Regions from separate parts of the Virgibacillus tibetensis genome, predicted to be linked through region 1. Evidence: a T-box and tRNA genes for the amino acid it is inferred to sense, from the RefSeq annotation. Region 1 holds a T-box; the other holds one or more tRNA genes.
The links. The T-box of region 1 lies ahead of serS (serine--tRNA ligase). A T-box ahead of a tRNA ligase gene usually reads a tRNA of that ligase, here a tRNA-Ser.
Positions count from the first base shown of each region.

Region 2: it has a tRNA-Ser gene. The T-box ahead of serS (serine--tRNA ligase) is inferred to sense a tRNA for this amino acid. The anticodon was not compared.

Region 1 is NZ_JARZFX010000010.1:27,104-30,518, reverse strand. Features, by position in the region: gene pdxS (pyridoxal 5'-phosphate synthase lyase subunit PdxS) at 1-834, shown strand, start outside; gene pdxT (pyridoxal 5'-phosphate synthase glutaminase subunit PdxT) at 850-1,440, shown strand; T-box leader at 1,498-1,757, shown strand; gene serS (serine--tRNA ligase) at 1,846-3,120, shown strand.
Region 2 is NZ_JARZFX010000001.1:341,632-345,046, reverse strand. Features, by position in the region: gene QGM71_RS01910 (MFS transporter) at 1-577, opposite strand, end outside; gene QGM71_RS01905 (superoxide dismutase) at 800-1,411, opposite strand; tRNA gene QGM71_RS01900 (tRNA-Phe) at 1,597-1,672, opposite strand; tRNA gene QGM71_RS01895 (tRNA-Ser) at 1,806-1,898, opposite strand; tRNA gene QGM71_RS01890 (tRNA-Ile) at 1,910-1,986, opposite strand; tRNA gene QGM71_RS01885 (tRNA-His) at 2,002-2,077, opposite strand; tRNA gene QGM71_RS01880 (tRNA-Met) at 2,094-2,170, opposite strand; tRNA gene QGM71_RS01875 (tRNA-Asn) at 2,175-2,249, opposite strand; gene QGM71_RS01870 (Na/Pi cotransporter family protein) at 2,703-3,415, opposite strand, start outside.

The sequences.
Region 1 (3,415 bases):
AAAGGCGGCGTCATTATGGATGTAGTAAACGCTGAGCAGGCAAAAATCGCTGAAGAAGCAGGGGCAGTTGCTGTTATGGCGCTAGAACGCGTTCCTTCTGATATCAGAGCAGCGGGTGGCGTTGCTCGTATGGCCGACCCGACAATAACAGAAGATGTGTTGAATGCAGTATCTATTCCGGTTATGGCAAAGGGCCGTATTGGTCATATCGTTGAAGCTCGCGTATTAGAAGCGATGGGCGTTGATTATATTGATGAGAGTGAAGTCTTGACTCCTGCAGATGATATCTTTCATTTAAATAAATCTGATTATACTGTACCATTTGTCTGTGGTTGCCGTAATTTGGGAGAAGCTGCACGCCGTATTGGTGAAGGTGCATCTATGCTGCGTACAAAAGGCGAGCCAGGTACTGGTAATATTGTAGAAGCAGTTCGTCATCTACGCCAAGTTAATTCGGAAATTCGTAAACTTTCAGCAATGTCCAGAGATGAAGTTATGACATTTGCAAAAGAAATCGGTGCACCTTTCGAACTCTTATTGCAAATTCGCGAAGAAGGTCGCTTACCAGTTGTTAACTTTGCTGCAGGCGGGGTCGCTACACCATCTGATGCGGCATTAATGATGGAATTAGGCGCTGATGGAGTTTTTGTCGGCTCTGGTATCTTTAAATCAGATAACCCAGCTAAATTCGCAAAGGCAATTGTTGAAGCAACTACACACTATAAAGATTATAAGTTAATTGCTGAGCTTTCAAAAGGTCTTGGAACTGCAATGAAGGGTATTGAAATGAGTACAATTGCAGCACATGACCGTATGCAGGACCGCAGCGAGTAGAAAGAAGGAATTCATATGACAACGATTGGTGTTCTGGCACTACAAGGTGCTGTACGAGAACATATTAGATCTATAGAGGCATGTGGAGCTAGTGCTGTTGAAGTTAAACGTAAGGAACAGCTTGATGAAATAGATGGGTTAATTCTTCCAGGTGGCGAAAGTACAACAATGCGCCGCCTGATTGATAGCTATGGCTTTTTCACAGCAATTCAGGATTTCGGTAAACAGGGGAAACCTGTCTTTGGTACTTGTGCTGGGTTAATTTTAATGGCAAATGCTATTGATGGGCAGGACGATGCACATCTGGGATTGATGGATATGAAGGTGGCTCGCAACGCATTTGGCAGACAAGTAGCTAGTTTTGAAGCATCCCTTAAAATTGCACATGTTTCAGAGGATTTTAATGCAGTGTTTATTCGTGCACCGTATGTGTTGGAAGTTGGCAAAAGTGTAGAAGTTCTGGCTACTTACCAGGATCGCATTGTTGCGGTAAGGCAAGGCCAATATGTTTGTACTGCTTTTCATCCGGAACTGACAGATGATAATCGGTTTATTGCATATTTTGTTCAAATGGTGGAAGAATCTTTACAAACACTTGCATCTTAAACAGAAATTAGCTATGATGATATATAATTAAATGCAATCCTTAAAATTCGCTTTTCGTTAATAGTGTTGATAGGAATTAGTAATAGCAATTCTATCTTAAGAGAGTCGATGGTTGGTGCGAATCGATGTTTGAATGCTGTGAATCCATCCTTGAACTGGTTTATGGAACAATTAGTTGGTGTTCAAAAATAGGATAAAAATGTTGAACAACATCTATTAGTAAATAAACCCGGTTAAGTACCGTTAATAACTGTGAGCCGGAAGAGTAATTTCTTCAACAAGGGTGGCAACGCGGGAATAATACTCTCGTCCCTATTAGATAGGGACGGGAGTTTTTTGTTTGAAAAATTTTAGCAAGCTTGTTTCTGACAGCTCAACTAATAAATTAATTAGGAGGAAATTGACATGTTAGACATGAAATTTTTACGGAATAATTTTGATGAAGTAAAGGCTAAGTTAACCAAACGTGGCGAAGATCTATCGGAACTTGAAAAATTTGGAGAGTTTGATGAAAAACGCCGTGAGTTAATTGCTGAAACGGAAAAACTGAAAGCAAAGCGTAATGAAGCATCTAAACAGATCTCTGTTTTAAAGAAGGAGAAAAAGGATGCAGATCCTGCTATTAAAGAAATGCGTGAGGTTGGAGATAAAATCTCCGCACTTGATAAAGACCTTAAAGGAATTGAAGAGAAACTTGATCATATGATGCTCTCCATTCCAAATATTCCACATGAAAGTGTGCCGGTTGGTGCAGATGAAGAAGATAATATTGAAGCGCGAAAATGGGGAGAGGTAAAAGAATTTGGCTTTGAAACTCAACCCCACTGGGATATAGCAACAGGCTTGGACATATTGGATTTTGAACGTGCTGCTAAGGTTACAGGAAGCCGTTTTGTCTTTTATAAGGGCCTCGGCGCCAGATTAGAACGAGCGCTTTTAAACTTTATGATGGATCTTCATGCGGATGAGCATGGTTATGAAGAAATGCTTCCACCATATATCGTGAACCGTACGAGCATGATAGGAACTGGCCAGCTTCCTAAGTTTGAGGAGGATGCATTTAAACTGGAAGAGTGGGATTATTTCCTGGTTCCAACTGCAGAAGTTCCAGTAACAAATTACCATCGTGATGAAATTTTCAGCATAGAAGATTTACCGAAAAAATATGTAGCATTCAGTGGCAGCTTCCGCTCTGAAGCAGGATCTGCCGGTCGGGACACACGTGGATTAATCCGTCAGCATCAATTTAATAAAGTAGAGCTAGTTCATTTTGCTAAGCCAGAGGATTCGTATGAAACATTAGAAACACTGACAGGAAATGCTGAGAAGGTACTACAGCTGTTAAATCTCCCTTATCGTGTGATGAGTATGTGCACAGGTGATTTAGGCTTTACAGCAGCTAAGAAATATGATATCGAGGTGTGGATTCCAAGCCAGAATACGTATCGTGAAATCTCTTCTTGCTCAAATTTTGAAGACTTCCAAGCAAGGCGTGCTGGCATACGTTTTCGACGTGATGCAAAAGGAAAACCGGAATTTGTTCATACGTTAAATGGTTCTGGTTTGGCAATCGGCCGAACGGTAGCTGCTATTTTAGAGAACTATCAGCAGGAGGATGGCACGGTGATTGTACCTGAAGTGCTGCGTTCATATATGGGTGGCAAAGAAGTTATTAACTAATTAACTCAACTTTCCAACCAAAATAGTTGTTTATTACTCAAAATCTATAAAGTGCGACTTAACTTGATATTGACGTAACTCCGCTACGGAAATACACTTCCCTTTCCGCGGGCGGCTGGTGAGCCTCCTTGTGCTATCGCACGTGGAGTCTCACCTATGCCTTTCCTCCCGCAGGAGTCTACGTATATTTCCTCCGCTGATATGATGTCCAATAATGGGACGATAGTAATTACTTTATTGATCAAGACAGGAACTTTCACTATTATGGCAGTTGATTGGAACGTAGGACAGTCGA
Region 2 (3,415 bases), on a different contig from region 1:
TACATGCTACTGCACATATAAATAAAATAAACGAAATAGTAAATATAGTTGTATACCCTATGAAGGCATCCATTTTAGCTATTACTGTGCCTGCTACTATCGGTCCGATCATACCACCGAAAGATTGAAGTACACCTAAAAACCCATTAAAGAAATCTCTTGTTTCAGGTTCTGTAATCTCAAATGTCAATACATTAAAAGCTAACCAATAAAAACCATAGCCTATCCCTAACAAACTTCCAAGAATAAAGTTATAGGTAGCCGCCTTCTCCCCTATAATAAGTACACTCAAAAAAAACAAAGACAAAAATATGACTCCCAGCCGCAGCACAATCACTCTGTCTACCTTCTTAGCAAGTTTCCCTGCTACAATAAAGGTTGCAGGTTGAAATAAATATATTGCTAAATTGTACATCGCAATTGTTATGTAGTCTCCAGATTGCCTCCATAAATAAATGTTAACAAATGTATTTGAAAGAAATATTCCTAATGAGTAGAGACCGCCTATTACTAATAAAAATAGTAAGTCTCTATTTATATTCAGTTTTTCTTGAAAAAAGTGAAGACTTTTAAGCATATCCCATACTCCTTTTTATCTCCTTAATAGTTTGATCAATTGAGTATGAGTTATACTTGAAAGAGAATTTAATTATTATAAAAGGCTCCTGCGTCATAATTCCGCTACAGAAATACGTTTCTCTGGTATAGGGTGTACAGTCCCAACCTTTTTGAAGACAATGTTAAAAAAAGCAAAAAACACGTGAAATTTCTCACGTGTTTTTCGGATCTTTGTATTCATTTATTTTGCTTCGTTATAATTTCTGGTTACTTCATCCCAATTCACTACATTCCAAAAGGCTGCAGCGTACTCAGGACGCTTGTTTTGATATTTTAGGTAATATGCATGTTCCCATACATCAAGGCCTAATAGAGGTGTCTTACCTTCCGTTAATGGAGAGTCCTGATTAGGTGTACTTGTAATTTCCAACTCACCTTTATTAGAAACTAACCAAGCCCAACCGGAACCAAAACGAGTAGCGGCTGCCTTTTCAAATTCTTCTTTAAACTTATCAAAGCTTCCAAACTTATTATTTATTTTATCAGCTATTTCTCCAGATGGCTCTCCCCCACCGTTAGGTGACAACAACTTCCAGAAAAGACTATGATTAGCATGTCCGCCACCATTATTACGCACTGCAGTGCGTACTGCTTCAGGTACAGCATCCAGGTTGCTTACTAATTCTTCAATTGATTTAGATTGAAGGTCTGGATGTCCTTCTAGTGCATCATTTAACTTTGTTACGTACGTATTATGATGTTTCGTATGATGAATGTTCATTGTTTCTTTATCAATTGTAGGTTCTAAAGCATCGTACGCGTAAGGTAGTTCTGGTAATTCAAACTTTGCCATAATTAATCTTCCTCCTCTGATAAATAGTAGTACTAAAAAGGATTGAATATTCTTCCTTTTAATCAAGATTATCAGAGCTCACTAGTACTTGCAAATTATATGCATATGTTATTTAACATACTTCTTAAAGGTTAAATGTCTTTAAATTTAAAAATAAAAAAACAAGCAAAATGCTTGTCATGAAATGGTGGCTCGGGACGGAATCGAACCGCCGACACAGGGATTTTCAGTCCCTTGCTCTACCGACTGAGCTACCGAGCCATATAACCAGAATGCTGTTTGGACACACTGTTAAAATCAATTGATGAGATTTCACTCTCTAGTAAGCCTGTAATTCATCGCATTTATACGTTGTAATGGATGTATAGCTCTCATTCGTTTCATTGAATATGTATGGAGGAGGAAGAGGGATTCGAACCCCCGCGGGCTTTGACACCCCTGTCGGTTTTCAAGACCGATCCCTTCAGCCAAACTTGGGTATTCCTCCGAGTTTTTAAATGGTGGACCCTGCAGGACTCGAACCTGCGACCGATCGGTTATGAGCCGATAGCTCTAACCAACTGAGCTAAGGGTCCTTCTATTAAATTTAATGGGGCGATCGATGGGTTTCGAACCCACGCATGCCGGAACCACAATCCGGTGTGTTAACCACTTCACCACGATCGCCGTGGTTTTATTTTATTGGTAGCGGCGGAGGGGATCGAACCCCCGACCTCACGGGTATGAACCGTACGCTCTAGCCAGCTGAGCTACACCGCCATTTTGGCTCCACAGGTAGGACTCGAACCTACGACCGATCGGTTAACAGCCGATAGCTCTACCACTGAGCTACTGTGGAATAATAGAACTTAATATTTGATAAGTATTTCATGACTTCTAAATTAACAGCAACGCAATATAATTTACCATGTTCAACAAGATATGTCAATATCTTTTTTAATTAATACTTCACTAATATGTAAATAAGTTGTTAAAACAACAATATATACTATAGCACCTCCACTCATAGATTTCAACAGAAATATTACAAAAAATTAAAGTTTAATATTTCCGTAAATTGTCTAATAAAAAGAGAATGTAAACTATCCGACACAAAATGACAGTAATTATATGTTTCCAGTCAAGGATTTTTGGTGTTAGACACTTTTAATATCTGCCAAAGTAATTAACCAGCCGATAATTCCTTTGGTATATTAGCCTGCCGTTAGTAAAATAGTATTGTTCTGTCCTATCCATTTAAATATTCCTAAATTAAAAAGAAGAAAGGAGCCCCCCTTCTTCTTTTTATTACCTATTTACCTAAAACTTCTTCTGCTATATTTACAGCATGATCTCCTATTCGTTCTAAATTACTTATAATATCTACAAACACGATACCAGCAGACCCACTGCACTGGCCTTCATTCATGCGGATAATATGTTTCTTACGGAAGTTCCTTTCCATTTTATCAATTTGATCTTCTTTTTGAACTACTGCAAGCGACTCTTCTCTATCCATAAGATCAAGTGCTTTTATAGCTTGTTTGACAGTTAAGATAGTTAGATCAAACATATCATTAAGATCTTCTTGCGCTTGCTCCGTTAAATTTACCTTATTTGATATTTTATAATCAATTAGTTCAATAATATTTTCAAAATGGTCACCAATTCTTTCAATATCACGTACGGAGTCCATCAAAGCTGTGTGTTTAGCGCTTTCGTGCTCGGATAATGACCCAGCAGATATATCTATAAGATAATCGGTAATTTTGCGATCAAGGTTGTTCAAGGCACCTTCGACCTGCATAGCCATTTCAGAATGTTTTTGATGATGTGTAGTTAAATAAAGGTTTGTTTCTTCTAAACCCTTATATGCATATTCACCCATACGAATGACTTCTGCTTTCGCTTGATCCAACGCTAAAGTTGATGACTGTTGGATGAAAATCGGGTCTAAGTGCTTTGGTTTATATTCAACAATTACATCTTCACCCGGAATAATTCTTGTTACTAACCAGGCAAGCG